Regions from separate parts of the Pedobacter sp. 22163 genome, predicted to be linked through region 3. Evidence: riboswitches for the same ligand, from Rfam matches in the RefSeq annotation. Region 3 holds a riboswitch; each other region holds the start of a gene.
The links. Region 3 has a riboswitch for S-adenosylmethionine ahead of ACTJKN_RS01860 (SusC/RagA family TonB-linked outer membrane protein). Riboswitches for the same ligand answer to the same signal wherever they lie in the genome.
Positions count from the first base shown of each region.

Region 1 (7,627 bases), on a different contig from region 3:
TTGCCACCAAATTCAATCGGCGATTTCAAGATCATTTGTGTGCTGGAAAGATCAGTTAATACTAAACGGTAACCTTCTGTTACGTTTTTAGCTTTATCCCCTTCAAATATTTTCTTAAACTGGAAGGTTTGATCTTTAGGTGCTGCCGACCAGAAAATAGTCTGCATTACCGAACCACAAGCACTTGATGCTGGCAAAGTGTAAGAACCATTACCGCTATTGGTTAAGTTCCATGTACTTCCCTGGAAACATTTGTAAGATTTCTCTCCAAATAAACCTTGAACAGCGCCATCAGGCAATCCTTCTAAAGCTACATTACTCACTACCCATTCGCGAACAACTGTACCTCTGCTACCTGTTACACCTGCAGTTACTCTTTTTGCAGTATTACAACTTTGTAACATTACTAAAGTAGAACATGCTATTGCGATAGCTATAAATAATCTTTTCATTTTTGTTTAATTTAATTTCGTCAAACTTGTTACATAAATCTTGCCAAAACCATTACGAACCTTAAATTAGCGCCAAATTATTAAATTGCATCACCATATCACTTCGATCAAAATCAAATATTATGAAACCCGAAACCCTTGCTATTCACGCTTCTAATCTTGTAAAAAGCATTACCGGCGATGTTACCCTTCCTATTAATCTATCGACAACTTTTTTTCGCGACGAAGATGGAGGTTATCCAGGAGGCCATATGTATAGCAGGGTAAGCAATCCAAACCGGTCTGCTTTAGAAAACACTGTAGCCAAATTAGAATATGGCGAAGATGCTGCTGCTTTCTCTTCGGGCAATACCTGTGGTATGGTTTTGTTCCAGGCCTTAAAACCCGGTAGCCATATTATCGCTCCTGATGATATGTATTGGGGTATTAAAAAACAATTATTGACTATCTTTAACGATAGTTTGGAATTTGATTTTATTGATCAGACTGATCTAGACCTGATCCAATCGAGCATCAAACCTAACACCAAATTGATCTGGATCGAAACCCCATCTAACCCATTATTAAAGATTACCGATATAGAAGGAATTGCCAAAATAGCTAAAGCTAAAAACATTACAATGGCCTGCGACAGCACCTTTGCTTCGCCTATTTTACAAAACCCGATTTTACTGGGTGCTGATATTGTAATGCATAGCAGTACCAAATACCTGGGGGGGCATAGCGATGTACTTGGCGGGATTTTAGTAACAGCAAAAAAAGACGCGTTATGGGAGAAAATCAAAAACATACAGCAAACGGGTGGTGCGGTTCCTTCTCCCTTCGATTGTTTTCTGTTAACCAGAAGCATTAAAACCTTAGCCTATCGCATGAAAGGCCACTGCGAAAATGGAAAAATCATAGCTAACTATTTAAACGGACATCCAAATGTTGAGACTGTTTTTTATCCAGGTTTGGAAAGTCACCCACAGCACGAAATTGCAAAGAAACAAATGAAAGATTTTGGTGGAATGATGTCGTTTTTGGTTAAAGGGGATGTTGAAGCGGCCCACAAAGTGGCAAATAAGGTTCAGTTATTTGCACAAGCGACCAGTTTAGGAGGTGTAGAGAGTTTAATTGAGCACCGTTATTCGGTTGAAGGCCCTGATAGTAAAACGCCAAAAAATTTACTCCGTATATCTGTAGGCTTAGAACATGTGGATGATATTATCGCTGATCTAGCGCAGGCTTTAGGTTAAAAAAAATCGTCATTGCGAGAAGGCTTTTTCAGCCGACGAAGCAATCTTACAACGGTCGCTACTAGCGTGCGCTTCAAGATTGCTTCGTCGTTCCTCTTCGCAATGACGAATATTTGTTTTGAAATCTATTTAGGATTGCAAATCGTAGTCAACTTCAACGAATAATTTGCTTCTAATGGCTCATTGGTCTGTGCTAAACGTTGCGAACCTGTATTAGCCGGGCAGGCAATGTCACCAGCAGCATCATATATTAATTTTGTACCACCAGCTAATAATTCTTTAGGTACATAAACCTGTACCTTGGTAATCGAATAACCAGAAGGAAAATAACGCACATAATAACCGTCAGGGTGTTTGGTCCAGATGCCGCTTGGCACATCGCTTCTTGGTGGCGCCATACCCGCTATAATCGCATATTTTTCCATGTCGGCATAAGTATAATTTCCAGACGACACCAATTGACGGATATTATTTTCTGCTTCAAAAACAGCCCTCACCCCTGATGGTAACTGGTCTTTAGCCTTCTCCATTACATCGAAAGGCAAAACACCTAAAGCACCACCTTCCAATTGCGTAAGTTGTTTCGGTGTTAACAATTTAATGGCAGTTACTTTAACCTGGCCATTAAAATCGGCAAATTTTGTTCTTGCAATGATTGTCCAGAGTAAAGCCTGAATATCATGTTGGTCTACATCAGGATGTTTCTCAGCGCTTTTGAGTATAGAAACCACAATTTCTTCTTTAGGGCCTAAAACGGGTGCAAACATGTAACCATCACCCTTTGAAGGGGCGAAAGTTCCAGCTTTTAGGCAATAACTTTTATTGGTCATTTCGTAAAGTCCCTCGCAAAGCACAAAACCACCATCTGGATTTTTAGGCAGTAAGTACAAGGGCTGGGCTTTTAAATTTAATGAGTTAATAAAATCAGGCAGCTTTTCGCCTTCTCTATTTACGTCTTCAAAATTGGTGGTAATGGCAGCAGGTTGTTTTAAAAACTTGTCTACCCCTAAAGCTTTGGCGCCCTGGGCAGTGCCCACTTTTAATAATTTATCTTTTAAGCCTCCGAACTGAGCGTTTACATTATTTAAACAAGCGATAGTAAACAACAGGCCTAAACATAGGGATTTTGTATTTTTCATCATAATTAATTTAGATAGGTACCACAAACTTAGAATTTTAAGCGTTAATTCAGTATTAAAATTTCAGATTGTCATCGCATCATAAAAATACATAATTCATTTTCAATGAGTTAATGTAATTTCAAAATTTTATTTTGTGGATTAAAATTAAATTCAGACATTTGGAATATTATTTGGCAAATAGCTAAATAAAAGTCAATCTTCACGGGTTGATTTATAAAGAAGTGGCGAGAGACTGGCTCGATGACCCACTGGCAACCCTCAGAAAGAGAAGGTGCCAATTCCTGACCGGATAACATGGTGTTATTTGGAGATATAAATTAGAACTGATGAAAACATTAAATCTTCAATCGCTTAGCGAACCCAGTGCAGACCTTAAAAAGGTAGAACAAGCTTCTATTTCTTTTATTTGTTGCGATATGCATGCGATTACTTGTATGTTCTGTTGCATACAGTAATTTAAAAATCTTCCTTTTTTGTTTCTTTCAAATTGGAAGGTCCCGGAAAACCGGGATACGCCCTGCTAGGTTTTAGGATTATCCTAATTCTGTTATCTAATCACATCAACTAAAAAAATAGAAATTATGTCAACATCATATAAATTCGAAACTTTACAACTACACGCTGGTCAGGAAATAGATCCAACAACAGGATCAAGAGCTGTTCCTATTTACCAAACCACATCTTATGGATTTAAAAATGCCGAACATGGGGCTAATTTATTTGCATTAAAAGAGTTTGGCAATATCTACACCAGGATCATGAATCCAACCAACGATGTTTTCGAAAAACGTATTGCCGCTTTAGAAGGTGGCGTAGCTGCTTTGGCAGTCGCATCGGGGCAAGCCGCTCAATTTATAGCGTTAAATAACATATTGGAGGCTGGTGATAGCATTGTTTCTTCATCTCACATTTACGGAGGAACCTATAATCAATTCAAAGTAGCTTTTAAACGCTTAGGTATTCATGTCGATTTTGCAAATCCAGATGTACCTGAAGAATTTGAAAGCAAAATAACTGATAAAACAAAAGCAATCTTTTTAGAAACCATTGGCAACCCAGCATTTAGTGTGCCTGATTTCGAAAAAATTGCCGCAATTGCAAAAAAATACGATCTGCCTTTAGTGGTCGACAATACTTTTGGCGCAGGCGGGTATTTGTTTAAACCATTGGAACACGGAGCCAACATTGTTGTAGAATCTGCAACGAAATGGATCGGTGGTCATGGAACAAGTATTGGCGGTGTTATCGTTGACGGTGGAAATTACAACTGGGGCAATGGGAAATTCCCTCAATTCTCTGAGCCTTCAGAAGGTTATCATGGTTTGGTTTTCAGCGATGTTTTTGGTATCGGCGGACCATTTGGGAACATCCAGTTTATCATCCGTGCCCGAGTAGAAGGATTAAGAGATTTGGGACCTGCCCTATCGCCTTTCAATTCTTTTCTTTTATTACAAGGATTAGAAACTTTATCACTCCGGGTTCAACGCCATGTAGATAATGCATTAGCATTAGCCACCTGGTTAGAAAACCATCCATTAGTTAAAGAAGTTCAGTACCCTGGCTTAGCCAGCAGTAAATATAACAACCTGGCTAAAAAGTATTTAAGCAATGGTTTTGGCGCAGTTTTATCTTTCGAATTGGCTGGAAGCAAAGAAAATGCAACACAGGTAATTGATAACTTAAAACTGGTATCGCACCTGGCCAATGTGGGTGATGCAAAAACGCTGATCATTCAGCCTTCTGCCACAACACACCAGCAATTGAGCGAAACAGAACAATTAGCTGCCGGTGTTAAACCGAATGCGCTGAGGGTTTCTGTAGGCATTGAGCATATTGATGATATTAAAGCCGATTTCGAACAGGCATTTGCAACCATTAATGCCACAGTTCCGGCAGAGAATTTACAAGCCTAAACCCAAACCCCTTAGGGGCTTTTAACAACAACAACATTACAAAATGCATAATAGTAAAAACGACAATGTAAAATCCAATTCGGGGAATTTTGCGTCAACATATAGTTATAATAAACAGTTCAAATTAGAGAGCGGAAAAAAGATCCGTAACCTGCAAGTTGCTTATCAAACTTATGGCAAATTAAATGCAAATAAAGATAATGTGATTTGGGTTTGCCATGCACTTACTGCCAATGCTGATGTTTTTGAATGGTGGGAAGGTTTGTTCGGTGAAAATGCTTTGTTCAATCCGGAAGAACATTATATTGTTTGTGCTAATGTTTTAGGTTCACATTACGGCAGTACAAACCCATTAAGTACCAATCCCGTAACCGGCTTACCTTATTATCTTTCGTTTCCACAGTTTACCATCCGCGATTTAGTGTCGGCACACCAGTTATTGGCTTCGCATTTAGGTATTGATTATATTAAATTATTAATCGGAGGTTCTTTAGGCGGGCAACAAGCTGTTGAATGGAGCATTTCTGAGCCGAATAAAATCGAAAACCTGATCTTGATTGCCACTAATGCAGCACATTCTCCATGGGGAATTGCATTTAACGAAAGTCAGCGTTTGGCCATTACTACCGATAGAACTTTTTATGCCAACCAACCAAACGGTGGTAGCAAAGGTTTAAAAACTGCCCGTAGCATTGCACTTTTAAGTTATAGAACCTACAGCGCTTACGGCAGTACACAGGTAGAAAGCGTAAACGATAAAACCGACAATTTCAGGTCGTCTTCTTATCAGAACTATCAGGGAGAAAAACTGATCAACCGTTTTAACGCTTACAGTTATTATTATTTAACCAAAGCAATGGACAGCCACAATGTGGGCCGTAACCGCAAAAGTATTGCCGATGCACTAAAATTAATTACGGCAAATACTTTGGTAATCGGGATAGAAAATGACGTCTTGTTTCCTTTATCGGAGCAAAAATACCTGGCTGATCATATCCCAGGAGCAGAATTTAGTGCCTTGCACTCAGATTATGGTCACGACGGATTTTTAATCGAAACAGATGCCTTGACTAAGGTAATTGGAAACTTCATCAAGGAAAGCCGGAATAAAAAAATAATCAAACTACAGCATACCGCTTAGAAAGGCATAAGGTTTAGGGTTTTAGGGTTAAAATAAAGAGAACAACTAATATCTGTACCATCAAATTCAACAAAAAAATAATATAAAATAAATACAGTAAATCAGTGTAATCTGTTTATCTGTGTAATCACTTAAAAAAATGAGTAAGAATTTAAAAATCGGTTTATTTGGTTTCGGTGTTGTAGGACAAGGGTTATTGGATATTATCCAAAGCCAGAGCCTGAACCTGGAGATCATTAAAATTGCAATAAAAGACCCAAGAAAGAAGCGTACCCTTAATAAGGATCTGTTTACCACTGATCGCAACGAAATACTGAACAATACAGAGATTAATACGATTGTAGAATTAATTAATGATGCAGATGCTGCTTACGAAATTGTAACCACTGCATTAAAAAACGGTAAAAATGTAGTATCTGCCAATAAAAAAATGATCGCCACACATTTAAAAGAACTGGTAGATCTACAACAAGAGTATGGTACTTCTCTATTGTATGAAGGTGCCGTTTGCGGCAGTATTCCAATTATCCGTAACCTGGAAGAGTATTACGACAATGAATTATTCCATGCTTTGAGTGGAATTTTTAATGGCTCATCTAATTACATTTTGTCGAAAATATTTAATGAGAACCAAAGTTACGACTCGGCTTTAAAAGAAGCACAAGATTTAGGTTTCGCAGAAACCGACCCGATTTTGGATGTGGGAGGCTACGATCCAAAATATAAACTGGCTATTGCCACAGCACATGCATATGGTTTATTTGTAAACCCTGATGCCATTTTAAATATTGGCATACAGAACCTTTCTAACCACGACATTAAATATGCACGTGAGAAAAACTTTAAAATTAAATTGGTTCCTACGGCACGTAAAGTGAATACAAAAGATATCGTAACTTATGTACTACCGAAGCTGGTAGCTAAAGATGATTTCCTTTACAACGTAGAAAACGAGTATAATGCAGTTGCAGTTCAGGCGGCTTTTGCTGATAAACAATTTTTCTACGGTAAAGGTGCTGGAGGCCACCCTACTGGTGCTGCTGTACTTTCTGATATTGCCGCTTTGCGTTACGATTACCGTTACGAGTACAAAAAATACCACTCAGAAAATGGTGTAAAACATACCGAAGAAATTTTATTGGAGATTTACCTGCGTTATGCGGATGAAGATCTGATTACACTATTAGAATTTGACAACATCAGCGAACGTTATGCTGCAAGCAGCTATAAATATGTGGTTGGAACAGTTAAGCTGGAGAGTTTAATTAAAAACCGCGACTTGCTTTTGGATGAATCTGTTTTTGTGGCTTACACAGGCAGACAGATCTACAAACAAGAGCAATTGAGTGAAAATGTTTTTGCCCAGGAATTGGCAAGCCTATAATTTATTTTTAAGGTTAATTTTTTTATTTGTTTTGTTGTTAAGCACAAAGGTCGGAGCGAGTCCGACCTTTTGCGTTTATTTAAAATTTTCTAAGATCCTTTGTTTATCTTCATTTTCTTTATCATTTTTATGATAAAGTTCGATAAAAACTATCTTTTCTTCTTTTTCAAAGTAAGCATAAATTAATCTCAAACCAGAGTTTACCCCTCGACCTTTTAAACTATCGCAGGTAATTTTTTTAATCTTAATTACACATGTCGTAATGCCTAAATTATTAATTCGAAAACTAAAAGGATTGCGCTCATCAGGTTTTACCCTTAAAATTATCTTTACATCTTCCAAATCAGATTGCAGACT
Region 1 is NZ_JBQEPM010000003.1:560,996-568,622, reverse strand. It holds gene ACTJKN_RS10710 (hypothetical protein) at 1-452, opposite strand, end outside; gene ACTJKN_RS10705 (trans-sulfuration enzyme family protein) at 575-1,690, shown strand; gene ACTJKN_RS10700 (hypothetical protein) at 1,816-2,829, opposite strand; SAM riboswitch class I at 3,041-3,151, shown strand; gene ACTJKN_RS10695 (O-acetylhomoserine aminocarboxypropyltransferase/cysteine synthase family protein) at 3,414-4,745, shown strand; gene ACTJKN_RS10690 (homoserine O-acetyltransferase family protein) at 4,789-5,886, shown strand; gene ACTJKN_RS10685 (homoserine dehydrogenase) at 6,026-7,270, shown strand; gene ACTJKN_RS10680 (hypothetical protein) at 7,346-7,627, opposite strand, start outside.
Region 1: another riboswitch for S-adenosylmethionine. It lies ahead of ACTJKN_RS10695 (O-acetylhomoserine aminocarboxypropyltransferase/cysteine synthase family protein); the one in region 3 lies ahead of ACTJKN_RS01860 (SusC/RagA family TonB-linked outer membrane protein).

Region 2 (7,627 bases), on a different contig from region 3:
ATCAGTTCTTTACATTGTTTAATCATGGCTTCGGTGCCAATTTCTTTTGCCTCGTTGTTATTTTTAGCGTGCGATAGCGCGTCCGTTAATTCATCAGGTAAATCGATGTGAAAAATCTTAGGCAGTACATTTAACTGCGATAAGGTACTTATAGGCTTCAAACCTGGTATAATTGGAATATTAATATCGTTTTCCCTGCATTTCTTTACAAAGTCGAAATACTTCTGGTTATCGAAAAACATCTGCGTAACAATAAACTCCGCTCCAGCTTCAACCTTCTTTTTCAGGTATTTGAAATCGGTACTCATGTTAGGCGCTTCGAAATGTTTTTCAGGATAACCAGCCACACCGATACAGAAATCACTTTTAAAGGTTTCTACATCTTCATGCAAAAATTTACCTTCATTATGGTTCTTGATGTGCTCGATCAAATCTGTAGCATAACAGTGTCCGCCAGGGGTTGGCACGAAATTCCCATCTGCCTTACGGGCATCGCCACGCAAAGCCAAAACATTATCAATACCCAAAAACTGTAAATCGATCAACGCATTTTCGGTTTCTTCTTTGGTAAATCCACCGCAAATGAGATGCGGAACGGCATCAACCTTATATTTATGGATAATGGCTGCACAAATGGCAATGGTGCCCGGACGCTTACGATAAGATACCTTTTGTAGCAAACCATTGGCTTGTTCTTTATAAATGTAATCCTCGCGGAGCGAAGTTACATCAATAAAAGGAGGATTAAACTCTAATAGCGGCTCTATCGCATCATAGATCCATTGTATACTTTGCCCTTTAATAGGCGGCAATAATTCAAAAGAGAACAAGGTTTTACCCTTTGCGTTTTTTATATGGTCTGTAATCTTCATAACCTATTTTTGGGTGTCATGCTGAGTGCTAACGAAGCATCTCTAACATTGTAGCAGTTCTTATTTCTGATGACTGCAAACATCAAAATTATATGTTCTTCGTTTTGAGATCCTTCGCTTCACTCAGGATGACAAATCGACAATATTAATAAGCTAAATTTGGACTCAACCACCGCTCCACTTCTTCAATTGGCATATTCTTTCTGATGGCATAATCTTCAATCTGATCTTTGGTAATTTTTCCCAATCCAAAATACCTCGAATCGGGGTGCGCGAAATAAAATCCACTTACCGCTGCTGTTGGATACATGGCATAACTTTCGGTTAAGTGTAACCCTATTTTATTCTCCGCATCAAGCAATTGGAATAAAGTTCCTTTTTCGGTGTGTTCCGGACAAGCAGGATAACCAGGTGCGGGACGGATACCTGCGTATTCTTCCTTAATCAATTCCTGATTGCTCAGATTTTCATCCTGAGCATAACCCCAATATTCTTTACGTACACGTTCATGCAGGCGCTCTGCGAAAGCTTCAGCCAAACGATCGGCCAATGCTTTAGCCATGATACTATTGTAATCATCGTAATTGGACTCGAACTCATTTACCAATTCATCAATCCCAATACCTGCAGTTACGGCAAAACCACCAAAATAATCCTGAATGCCACTTTCTTTCGGTGCAATGAAATCAGATAAAGCATAATAAGGCTGCCCATCTACTTTTTCGGCCTGCTGGCGGAGGGTGTGGATAGTTACCAGTTTGGAGTTCTCAGTTTTCAGTTCGGAGTCATTTGACAACTGATCACTGGCAACTGTCAACTGAATATCGTCTCCTACAGCATTTGCTGGCCAGAAACCGATTACAGCTCTTGCTGTTAACAGTTTTTCGTCGAGGATGCGTTTTAATAAAGTCTGTGCATCATCAAAAAGTTTTTTCGCTTCGTCGCCTACATTTTTATCATCGAAAATTTTAGGATAACTGCCACGAAGTTCCCAGGTATGAAAAAACGGCGTCCAATCGATATAGGGTACCAATTCTTCTAAGGGATAATTATCGAAAACCCTTGTGCCTGTAAATTCTGGAACGGGTAGGTTGGGCTGAAAATCAATCTTAAATTTATTTGCACGTGCCTCTTCTAAGGTTTTAAAACGTTTATCCGATCGCTTATTTAAATGTGCTTCGCGTGCTTTGTCATATTCTGCCCTGATACCTGCCACATAATCATCTTTTGTTTCAGGGTTCATCAAGGTGCTACAAACGGTAACACTTCTGGAAGCATCCAATACGTGGATAGCGGGTCCTGAATAATTTGGCGCTACTTTTACAGCAGCATGGATTCTTGAAGTAGTTGCCCCACCTATAATTAAGGGAATGGTAAAACCTTCACGTTCCATTTCTTTGGCAAAGTGAACCATTTCATCAAGTGACGGTGTAATCAATCCACTTAAACCAATAATATCGGCTTTTATTTCTTTGGCTTTTTTGATGATTTCCTGTGCAGGAACCATCACGCCCATATCTACAATTTCGAAGTTATTACAAGCCAATACTACACCCACAATATTCTTTCCAATATCGTGCACATCGCCTTTTACGGTGGCCATTAAAACTCTTCCTGCAGATGAACTTTGATCCTGATCGGGATTATCCAGCTTTTCCTGTTCGATAAATGGCAATAAATAGGCTACAGCTTTTTTCATTACCCTTGCCGATTTTACCACTTGGGGCAAGAACATTTTTCCGGCACCGAATAAATCACCCACAATGTTCATCCCGTCCATCAATGGTCCTTCGATTACCTGAATCGGGCGTGCATATTTTTGTCTGGCTTCTTCCACATCATCATCCAGGTATTCTACAATTCCCTTTACTAAAGAATGAGATAACCGCTCTTCAACAGAACCTTTTCTCCACTCTTCATCTTTAACCACCTCTTTACCTTTCGATTTAACGGTATCCGCATATTCTACCAAACGCTCTGTAGCATCGTCTCTTCGGTTTAAGAGTACATCCTCTACCCTTTCTAACAATTCGGGTGGAATTTCCTGGTAAACCTCTAACATCCCTGCGTTTACAATTCCCATATCTAAACCAGCCTGAATGGCGTGATAAAGGAATGCGGAGTGCATTGCTTCGCGAACGGTATTATTCCCCCTGAAAGAGAAAGAAATATTAGAAACCCCTCCGCTCACTTTAGCATGAGGTAGGTTTTCTTTGATCCAACGGGTAGCGTTTATAAAATCAACAGCATAATTGTTATGTTCTTCTAATCCGGTTGCAACGGTTAAAATGTTCGGATCGAAAATAATATCCTCTGGCGGGAAACCAATTTCGTGCACCAGAATATCATAACTTCTTTTACAGATTTCTTTCCTGCGCTCGTAATTATCGGCCTGTCCCTGCTCATCAAAAGCCATTACTACTACCGCAGCACCGTATTGCATAATTTTGCGTGCACTTTCGCGGAATTTCTCCTCCCCTTCTTTTAGTGAAATAGAGTTTACAATTCCTTTTCCCTGCAAACATTTTAAGCCATTTTCGATAACCGACCATTTGGATGAATCGACCATGATTGGCAATTTGGCAATATCAGGTTCAGAGGCAATGAGATTTAAAAATTTGGTCATTGCTGCTTCCGAATCCAACATTCCCTCATCCATGTTCACATCAATTATCTGCGCACCGCCTTCAACCTGTTGCAGGGCAACGGCCAGTGCAGCTTCGTAATCGCCACCCAAAATCAGTTTAGAGAATTTGGGAGATCCGGTAATATTTGTTCTTTCACCGATATTTACAAAAATACTTTCTGGGGTGATGGTTACAGGCTCCAACCCGCTTAAACGCATATAAGGTTCGATTACAGGGATTTTGCGCGGCTCGGCTTTTCGCGCATTTTTGGCAATACAGCCAATATGCTCTGGTGTGGTACCACAACAGCCACCCACAATATTCACAAAACCAGATGCAATAAAGTCATCAACCAAATGTGCTGTTTCGTGTGGTTGCTCATCGTAAGCCCCAAACTCGTTTGGCAAACCTGCATTTGGATAGGCCGAAACATAACAGCCAGCTTTTGCAGCAAGCTCCTCAATATGCGGACGCATTTCTTTAGCACCCAAAGCACAGTTAAAACCGATACTTAACGGTTTTGCATGCATTACAGAGTTTAAGAAAGCTTCGGCAGTCTGGCCTGAAAGTGTTCTTCCGGAGGCATCGGTAATGGTACCAGAAATCATGATCTCCAGTTTACGGCCAATTACCTCTTCATATTTTTTAATGGCTACAATAGCCACTTTAGCATTTAAAGTATCGAAAATGGTTTCGATTAATAATACATCAGAACCACCATCTACCAAACCACGCACCTGTTCATAATAAGCTGCTTCAAGCTCATCAAAATAGACTGCCCTAAAACCAGGATCGTTTACATTCGGCGACATGGAAAGGGTACGGTTGGTTGGGCCAATAGCACCGGCCACAAAACATTTACGGTCTGGATTTGCAGCCATGAACTCATTTACGGCTTCCTTTGCCACCCGCGCACCTTCAAAACTCATTTCGTAAGAAAGGTCTTCCATCTGGTAATCGGCCATGGAAATGCGCTGTGTACTGAATGTATTGGTTTCGATAATATCGGCACCAGCGGCCAGGTACTCCAGGTGAATGGTTTTAATAATATCCGGACGTGTGATGTTGAGCAAATCATTATTGCCTTTTACATCACAGGGATGGTTTTTAAATCGCTCCCCTCTAAAATCTTCTTCGGTTAAGGTATATCGTTGAATCATGGTACCCATTGCACCATCAATCACCAAAATACGTTTTTCTAATTCTTCTCTTATGCTCATTCTTGTTGTAAGATTTGAGATATGAGATACGAGATGTCAGATGTCAGATACGAGATATGAGATATGAGACTTCAGATATATGAAATTGGGTAGACGCTATGTCTCAAATCTCAAATCTACGGTCTCAAATCTATGGTCTCAGATCTATAGTCTCAAATCTATAATCTCAAGTCTCTAAAAGGCTTATTTAAAAAGTTGGTACGTGAATCGTAATCCTAAACTTATCTGTTTCTGCTATTTGCAGAATAGAATTTAGCACCTTGTATGGTTACAGGTTGCTAAGACTTCGTTGGGTCTAATCCCTCCGTCTTTCTTAATAAGCATACAAAAATGCAACAAAGCAACATCAATTCCAAAATTTATCGCTTTGCTACCAAATAAAATTACAAAGGCCATGCAATTCTGCACGGCCTTAAGAATATTGTTCTGTTAATGACTATTTTCTGCTTCCGAAAATACGAAGTAAGAAAAGAAAGATATTTAAGAAATCTAAGTATAGGGACAATGCAGCTACAATAGCCATTTTTTTAGATTCAATCTGAAGAACCTGCTCGCCGCTTGCTTCGATCCCTTCGCCAATTCTTTTGATTTTTTGCACATCATAAGCCGTTAATGCCGTAAATATTGCAATACCAATGAATGCCATAAACAAACTGAACTGCTCGCTTTGAACAAACATATTTATTACACTGGCAATCACTAAACCAATTACTCCAACCATTAAAATCGGCCCAAATTTACTTAGATCAATATTAGTTGTATAGCCCATAAATGCCATAATTCCGAATATTCCGGCAGCTCCAGCAAAACAGCTCACTACTGAACCTGAAGTATAAGTTAACAAGATAAAACTTAAACTAACTCCAGTTAATACTGAATAAAGTACAAAAACGCCAATTAACGCTGGTAATGATAATCTACTTAAACCAAATCCCATTAATAAAACCAGGCCGAGCGGTGCAAACATTGCTACATAACCAAAAATTGACATGCTCACTTTACCAGTTGTTGGATTAATATTTAAAAGGTATTGCATTAACTGCTCATTGGTACCAAACAAATAGGCGGCTACTGTTGACAAACTCAATGCCACGAACATCCATAAGAAAACGTTTGCAAAGAATTTTTTAGAAACAGATTTTTCCTGTACAAAAACACTGTTGTCCTGATATTGATAATTTTGTTGTTCCATTTTAAATTTTGTGTATTTAACTATATAAAAATAAATATTTAGTTTAATCTTTTTGTCAGCAATTCTTCAACTTTTTTAAAGAATTGTAGCGGTTTTAATGTGCGCCATGGCAGATTATCAAATGCACCACCAAAGTTAATGTAATAATCGATGTTATTATCGCGAAACTCGGTGATTACGTGTTCCTGAAAATTCACCCCAACAATCCAGCCATCTTCTACTTCCTGAAACCACTCTTCGTAATAACTGTCATCAGAGGCATGAAAATTAAGTATATTTTCACCGATCAGGATAAATTTATTAATGCCTTCATCCATCATCATCTCTAAAATATCGCGTTTCAGCAGCATAATGTCGTTGTTAATGGCATCGTTCCACTCGCCTATAAATTCTATAACGGCATAACTGCGATCATAATCGGCGTATAACACCTTCATGTACAAGGTATTCGAACCAAACTCGTCCCATTGCGGGTGCAGTAAAAAATTATAAATCTGCTTATCGAAGTAAAGTTCTGAATATTCGGTATTGTAAAACGGCGAACGCTCATCTTCTGCCGAAATATAATCATCTCTCCACTGGTAATAAGGCTCAATTTCGTGCATACTTCTTTCTAATTATTGAAGGATTGAATTTTGAATGAGTGACTAGATAAGTGATTGAGTTTTGAAAGAGTGAATGTTAAGATCGTTTCTACATTATATCATCCTATCCTTCAATCATTCTTTCATTCCATCATTCACTAATTCTTTCATTCAATCCTTCTCTCATTTCTTAGTGTCCTGCTTCAACTGCTTTACGTACACTTCCATAACGGGTTAACAACTCAGCTGCTTCATCGTAACCTATATTTAGCTCATCGGCAACCATTTGTGTTCCGCGGTCTACCAGTTTATGATTGGTTAACTGCATATCGACCATTTTATTGCCAACTACACGCCCCAACTGAACCATAACGGTAGTGCTTAACATATTTAACACCATTTTTTGCGCCGTACCAGATTTCATGCGGGTAGAGCCCGTTACAAACTCAGGGCCAACCACCACTTCAACCGGAAAATCCGATTCTGCAGCAATAGGTCCACCTGTATTACAAACGATGCAACCTGTTAAAATACCATGCTTACGTGCCGTGTTTAATCCGCCGATTACATAAGGCGTAGTACCTGACGCTGCCAGGCCAACCAAACAATCTTTCTCGTTAATTTCAAATTCCTGAAGATCTTTCCAGGCTTGTTCGGCATCATCTTCAGCAAATTCTACCGCTCTTCTAATCGCCGTATCTCCACCTGCAATAATTCCAACAACCCAATCAAAAGGAACACCGTATGTAGGTGGGCATTCTGATGCGTCTACTACACCTAAACGGCCACTTGTACCTGCACCGATATAAAAAAGACGACCACCTTTTTTCATTCGCTCGGCCACTGCCGATGTTAATTTTTCGATCTGAGGCAAAGATTTTTCAACTGCAAATGCTACAGTTTTATCTTCGTTATTAATGCCCTGCAAAACTTCTAACACCGACATCTGATCGATGTGGTTATAGTTAGATTCTTGCTCGGTAACTCTATTCATAAATTTAATTTTGATAAAATTCGGTAAATTCTTTCTAAAAACTACCCTAAAAACCCAAAAATATCTGTCATAAATTTCAACCTATCGTTCCATCGGGTTGATTAATGTTAAATATTATAAACAAAAGACATGAAAATG
Region 2 is NZ_JBQEPM010000004.1:251,896-259,522, reverse strand. It holds gene metF (methylenetetrahydrofolate reductase [NAD(P)H]) at 1-872, opposite strand, end outside; gene metH (methionine synthase) at 1,018-4,719, opposite strand; SAM riboswitch class I at 4,938-5,042, opposite strand; gene ACTJKN_RS12235 (Bax inhibitor-1/YccA family protein) at 5,156-5,911, opposite strand; gene ACTJKN_RS12230 (hypothetical protein) at 5,950-6,516, opposite strand; gene murQ (N-acetylmuramic acid 6-phosphate etherase) at 6,686-7,489, opposite strand.
Region 2: another riboswitch for S-adenosylmethionine. It lies ahead of metH (methionine synthase); the one in region 3 lies ahead of ACTJKN_RS01860 (SusC/RagA family TonB-linked outer membrane protein).

Region 3 (7,627 bases):
AAAGGAATGAAATCATCAAGCTATTTCTTCAGCAACGTATCAATCTCTGTATTAAATTCTTTCACAAATTCATCATAAAATTTGCCGGTTGCCGGACCATTAAAACCGGTATGGATCTGTGCTACATTGCCCTGTTTATCAATGATTATTGTGGTTGGAAACGATAAAAAAGAATCGAGTGCAGGCAAGGATTCAGATACGACCTGTTTATCGGCAGTACCTGCAATAACCTGATCATATTCGATGCCAAAACGTTCACGGAAACGCGTCATCACCTTTTTTGCATATTCGGGTTCGGTTGAGCGTTCGTAATGCAAAGCAATAACTTCTACACCACGTTTCTTGTTTTCTTTATACCAGGGCGCTATAAAAGTAGCTTCGTCAACACAATTTGGGCACCAGCTTCCGGTTATGGTTAAAATCACCACCTTGTTTTTATATTTTTCATCCTTTAACGAAATCTTTTTGCCGTTTACATCAGGGAAACTAAAATCAAGCGTTTTGTATCCTTTTTTCAGGTAGGTAAGTTTATAAGGATCGGGCAGGGCAGCATCTTTATTTTTAGTTCCAGTAAAAGGCTGGCTTCCCCTTGCACCTAAAATTTCGCCGGTTAATGAGCCATCTGGCTGGAAAGTTCCTTTGTAATAGGAAGGAGAGGAGCCAATAAAGCTGGAAAGTTGAAATTCATTTCCTTCTACTACACCTTCCAGATAACGCGAATCGCCTGTTACACGTAGAAAAGTGCCCGTAAGTTTGTTACCCGTTTGCTTAAATAAACCTACGGTTTTCTCTTCCTTACCATTTGGCGATTTAAAAACCACATCATAACTGCCAGAATAGTCTGCCGCTGCAGGTCTATCTGTTGTTTTAAAACGGTAATTTTTCTTTTCAGCAACAATTACCAAAGGTTTACCAGCTTTATCCTGTTTTCTTAATGTACCCGTTAATTGATCACCATCTATCGCAAATGCGAGTTCATTATCAAATTGATCAAGTTTTACGAAAAGCGAATCGGCTACTTGTTTTACTAGGCCACCTTCGAAACTTTCTTCAGCATTGCGGAAATATAATTTTTGTTGACCGCTTTTTTCGCTGATTTCAAAGTTAAAAGGGATTTCTAATCCTTCCTTTACCTTGGCTATTCCACGCCAGTTACCAAGGGCAACAAAAGCATTTTGTTTTTTCTCTGTGCGCTTTGCTGCCTGATTATTTGTAAGTGCAATATGGTTCTGAGCGTATGTGAAAGTTATTAACATAGCCAATACGGCTGTTAAAAGGGATTTTAGTTTCATTGTGATGTGTATTTGACGACTAAATTAGTAGGCAAAGATATGGATGTAATTGGCAAAGAAAAAATATTTCAATAAAAATCTATAAAAACTATAGGATAAATGGAATAAGTTATACCTTTGCAGCAGTTATTTTAAAATACTTATCAAGAAAGGCGGAGGGAATGGCCCTGTGAAGCCTTAGCAACCATCTAATTTTTAGAAATGGTGCTAATTCCATCCCGGATGAATCTGGGATAGTTAAGTCAGTTGTTTGCGTTATCCTTTTAAGAATATATGGAGCACTTCTGATTTATGGGGTGCTTTTTTTTTGCCCTGAATGCGTTCTTGAAATTAAATTATGCATTAAATAAAATTATTCAAATGAAAAAAACAGACGAGCAAAAAGCCATTAATGCAAACCTTAATGCATACTTCCGAATGCGCATGCCCTGTTAAAATCGTTCTATTTTAACAGGCTTTTTTAGGCTTACCATTCCTTTATTCTCTTTAAAAACAAACATGGTTTTAGACGTGGCGGAATTGTTTTGCCAAAAAATATTATCCCTTTTAACTAATTATTAACTACACCTTATGTTTAAAAATTTAAAATCAATAACGTTTATCCTGCTGCTCTTCCTGGCGCAAAAGCTTTCTGCTCAGGATGTAACGGTTACCGGAACGGTAAAGTCGGCAGATGGCGAAACACTGCCTGGTGTTTCTGTATTAATAAAAGAAACTAAACAAGCCACCATTTCTGATGCAAAAGGAGCTTTTTCAATTAATGCACCCGATAAGGGCACATTGGTGTTTTCTTATATCGGCTTTAAGAGTCAGGAAATACAGATTAATAAAAATGCTGGCCCCATTTCGATTATTCTTCAGTCAAGCGATAATGCGCTGGATGAGGTAGTGGTTACAGCATTGGGTATTTCAAGGCAGAAGAAATCGCTTGGTTATGCTGTTCAGGAATTAAAAGGACAGGATTTGGCCGAAGCTAAAGAATCCAACCTGGTAAATGCACTTGCGGGAAAAATAGCTGGTGTTAGGGTAACCAATAGCCAGGGGAGCATGGGTTCCTCGCGTGTGGTCATCAGAGGGGAAACATCTATTGCGGGAAATAACCAGCCATTATTTGTGGTTGATGGGATTCCGGTAGATAATTCCCAGTTAAATTCGGCTGGGGCAAGAGATTACGCGAATACCATTTCGGATATTAATCCCGAAGATATAGAATCGATGAGTGTGTTAAAAGGACCAAATGCCGCTGCATTATACGGCTCGAGGGCTGCGGCAGGTGTCATCCTCATTAAAACCAAAACGGGTAAATCGAAAAAAGGATTAGGAATTGCCATCAATTCGAACGCGGTTTTAGAAACCTTGCTTACGCTACCCGTGTATCAAAATGCCTTCGGTCAGGGATCGGAGGGCAAATTTAGTTATGTAGATGGTGCGGGTAAAGGAATCAATGACGGGGTAGATGAAAGCTGGGGCCCTAAATTGGATGGTCGGCTAATCCCACAATTTTATTCGAAGGGAGTAGCCGTTCCATTTGTGGCGCATCCTGATAATGTACGTGATTTCTTCCAAACCGGATATTCATTAAATAATGGGGTATCTATTGCAGATGCGGGTGAAAAATACGACTTCCGATTATCGTACAACAACCTGAAACAGGTTGGTATAGTGCCTAACTCTGGTCAGGGCAAAAATTCGTTTGTGCTCAATACATCATTAAAAATAACACCGAAGTTAACGTTAACTGCCAATGCAAATTATAGCAAGCTTAATTCTGATAATTTACCTGGAACAGGCGGTTCAAGATCTACCAGTACCATGTTACAGTTTACTTGGTTCGGTCGTCAGGTTGATATCAACCAATTGAAAGATTATTTGGATGAAAATGGAAAAACGTTTAACTGGAACAATAGCTATTATAGCAATCCATATTGGGTAGCCTACGAAAATACAGTATCGCAAAACCGTAGCCGGATTATTGGAAGTTTAGCGCTTAATTATAAAATTATTGATGGACTTGATTTCAATTTCAGATCGGGAACGGATTATTATAATGATAGGCGCAAAGTTAGGATTGCCTATGGTACCAATGGAACACCTTTCGGTTCTTATACAGAGAGTGCCTTTACGGTAAGCGAAAATAATACTGATGCAACATTAAATTTTAACAAACAGTTAAATGATGATTTTAGTCTCGAATTGTTAGGTGGTGGTAACATCCGCAGGCAATATATCGAGCAGAATGATCAAAGTGCTCCTAAATTGGCCATCGCCGGACTTTATACCCTTAAAAACTCGCGTGATCCTCTAATTTCATCAAATAATTTATCAAGATTAAAATCGTACAGTGTTTATGCCTCTGGACAGCTTGGTTTCAGAAATTATCTGTTTGCCAACATCACGGCGCGTAACGATTGGTCGTCTACCTTGCCAGCGCAGAACAGGTCGTATTTTTACCCGTCATTTAACGGAAGTTTTGTAGCAACCGAAGCATTCGACATTAAAAGCGAAGCACTTAATTATTTGAAAATACGTGGAGGTTGGTCTAAAGTTGGTAAAGATGCCGATCCTTACCGTTTGATCAATACTTATGCATTTGGTGCGCCATTTAAAGGTAACCCACAGCTCACTACAGGAGCTATTGATCTTAAACCTGATCTTAAACCAGAAACCACTACTTCTACAGAACTGGGCATTGAAGCCGTTTTTTTTAACAAAAGGTTACGCTTAGATTTAAGTGCGTACAACACCAATAGTTACAACCAGATTTTGGCTGCTGATGTAAGTCAAAGTACCGGATTTACGTCAAAACTGCTTAACGCCGGGAAAATCAACAATAAAGGGATCGAGGCACAATTAGGCATTACTCCAGTTAAGAAAGCATTTACATGGGATATAGATTTCAATTTCGCAGCAAACAGAAGTAGGGTGATAGAGCTGGATGCTGAAAAATTCTTAACAAACTATGTTGTGGCTACCAACTCAGCACAGGTTATTGCCACAGTAGGGCAACCTTATGGATCATTGTTCGGAACAGCCTTTTTAAGAGATGGCAATGGAAATATTATTGTAAATGCTACAGGAGCACCAACTACAAACCCAACCAAACAAGTATTGGGAAAATATACACCAGATTGGATTGGCGGGGTATACAATACTTTTACCTATAAGGGCTTTAGTCTGGGTGTTTTGGTTGATGCAAGCATCGGCGGATCTATCTATAACGGCACTTACTCAACGGGTACCTATACCGGCGTATTGGCTTCTACATTACCAGGAAGAGCGGCAGAGTATGGCGGTATTTCTTACTATTACCCAGACAATGATAAAGCTAAAGGAACGGTAAGGGTAAACGGAACTGTCCCTGCGGGTGTTACCGTTTATGATGACGGGATAGTATTTGATGGCGTAACTGCCGATGGTAAACGCAATGAAAAAGTATTGCCTGCCCAACAATATTATAAATCATTCAGGAATATCGACGAATCGAGTATTTTCGACGCTTCCTATGTTAAACTTCGTGAGGTAAAGTTAAGCTATAATCTACCAGCCAAATGGCTTCGTCCGCTAAGCCTGCAAGGTGTTTCAGTATCATTAGTTGGCCGTAACTTATGGATTATCCACCGCAATACAGTAGATATTGATCCTGAAGTGGCTTTTAATACTGGCAACGGGCAGGGTTTAGAAAGTTTATCGAACCCAAGCACCCGCAGTTATGGCATTAACCTGAATGTTAAATTTTAAATCTTACCATCATGAAAAATAAAAAACTATACATACTGGCCATTTTGGCAATTGCGTTCGCATCTTGTAATAAAGAACTTGATGAGGTGAATATTAACCCGAATGCCCCTGAAATTCCAGTACCTGATTATTTACTTACCGGAACCACTAAGGCCACCGTTGATGCTTACTGGGGCGTAACCAACAACATGAACTCGAGTCTGCTCTTTGCCCAGCACTGGGCCAAAGTTCAATATACGGAAGAAGATCGTTTTATCTATTCGAATAGCAGTTTTACATCTTTATGGGCTACCGCTTATGCACAGAGTATTCCTGGATATAATAAGATTATAGAATTGGGCGATGCACAGGGAAATTCTGGTTATAGAGGAGTGGCCTTAATTCTAAGATCATGGGTATTTTTGTTACTTACTGATGCTTATGGCGACATTCCATATACACAGGCAGGGAAAATTAAACAGTTTATTACACCAGTTTATGATAAACAGAGAGATGTTTATTATGGTATTTTAGAAGATTTAAAGTCAGCACAAACCGCATTAAATTTAAAAACCGGAAATGCTTCTGGCGATATTATTTATTCTGGCAGTACTGAGGCTTGGAAAAAATTTGCCAATTCATTACGTCTTCGTATTGCGTTGCGCATAGCAGATAAAGAACCAACAAAAGCAAAACAGGTCATCGATGAGATTAAAACCGAAGGCGGACTTTATATTAGCTCTAATCTGGAAAATGCAAAACTTGATTATGATGTTTCCCCCCAGCAAAATCCTGTAGCAGCTTCATTCGAAACGAGAAACGATTACCGCATCAGTAAAACCATTGTTGATAAACTTGTTTCCTTAAGCGATCCTAGGCTTCCTGTTTATGCAAGTAGAACTGAAAATGAACCAAAAGGTTATGTAGGTATTCCAAACGGATCCACAAACTCTGAAGCGAGTGCAATTGGTTTAGCAAATTCTTCAAAACCGGGTACTTATTTTTTAGATCCCAAAGCTCCCGCAGTGATTTTTAGTTATGCTGAAGTGCTTTTTGACAGGGCAGAAGCTGCTGCCCGTGGTTTTACAACAGAAGATGCTGCAGATTTATATAAGCAAGCCATTACAGCCTCTTTACAGCAGTACGGAATAAATAATAATGATCAGATTGCTAACTATCTTAGTGGCGCTGCGGTACAATATGATGCAGGAAATTATAAAAAATCAATCGGTGAGCAAAAATGGATTGCTTTGTTTGGTCAGGGTTTAGAAGCCTGGGCTGAGCAGAGAAGGTTAGATTATCCGCAATTATCTGCATCTGTTAATACGGTGTTGAATGGCAAAATTCCGGTACGTTTTATTTATCCAGGTTCTGAACAATCTTTAAACGGACAGAATTATAAAAATGCCGTGAGCAGCCAGGGCGCAGATTTATTAACCACCAAACTTTGGTTTGATGCTTTTTAAGTGAATGCTATGGTTTTATCGTCGTGTCAGATGTTGCCACCTGACACTGATATCAAAAACGTCTCGATATAAATCGGGACGTTTTTGTTTTAAACCCTAAAGAAAGAGGTACCTCAGGTATGGATCTTCTTTAGTTCTTCCAGGTATTCATCTGGCTAAATCCTCAGCAGCATTGCTTGCCTTGGTTTTCAGGTCTTCAGTGTATCCTTTTGCTTTCTCTACCCATTCTGGAGCTTTATCTAGTAGTTCATCTACTATCGATTGTCCGGTAATTGGATCTTTTTTGGTGATATATTTTACGCCGGCATAAACTGCTGCGCCAATAATTGCTGTTTTTAAAATTCCCATGTTCTTTTTCTTTTTTTAGTTAAACATTTTGAGTTCGTTAAAAGTTTTAGACGATTTATATGTATGGTTGTTACAATTGCTGTTTTTAGTGGTAATTGCATCTGTCAGTTATTAAGGCAGGTTGGTTAGCAGTAAATTCATTATTATTGAATTAAAGATGCTTGTATTTAAAGCACTCAGGGTATTATTACTAATTGTAGGGGCTTTGTTGTTAATCTAGTGTTGACCCTTCGGCGAAATTTTTATACATAATCATTATTAAATTTATATATTTCGACCAAATTAACCTCCAGTAAATCGATTAAACCAAATATTGCTGCATGAATAAGGAAAAGCTGTTCAATGAAATTAAGGAGTTGAGCATCATAAATTCTTTCTCGAAACACGAACAGCTTGTACAGGGAATCATCAATGGCTTAAACCATAAATTGATTGCCAAGGGAGATATTCTACCTTCGGTGAACGAGATGATGAGAGAAACAGGCTTTGCTAAAGAAACGATAGGTAAAGCCTACAAAGAGTTAATTAGCAGGGGTATTTTAGAGTCAAAAAACCGCATGGGTTATTTTGTAGCAACCGATGATACCGAGCAACACCTTAAAGTTTGTCTGCTGATTTACGCTTTCGATACTTTTCAAGAAACCTTTTATCAGAATTTCCGAGATCATTTAGGCGAGAACATCCAGGTTGATGTATACTTCCACCACAATAATTTTAGTGTTTTCGAATCAATCATTAACAGCAACAAAGGGCAGTACGGCTTATATGTTGTTGCGCCTATAGAAAGTGAAGCTGCAAAAGAAG
Region 3 is NZ_JBQEPM010000001.1:437,123-444,749, reverse strand. It holds gene ACTJKN_RS01865 (peroxiredoxin family protein) at 21-1,292, opposite strand; SAM riboswitch class I at 1,430-1,536, shown strand; gene ACTJKN_RS01860 (SusC/RagA family TonB-linked outer membrane protein) at 1,863-5,030, shown strand; gene ACTJKN_RS01855 (SusD/RagB family nutrient-binding outer membrane lipoprotein) at 5,042-6,475, shown strand; gene ACTJKN_RS01850 (hypothetical protein) at 6,623-6,823, opposite strand; gene ACTJKN_RS01845 (GntR family transcriptional regulator) at 7,144-7,627, shown strand, end outside.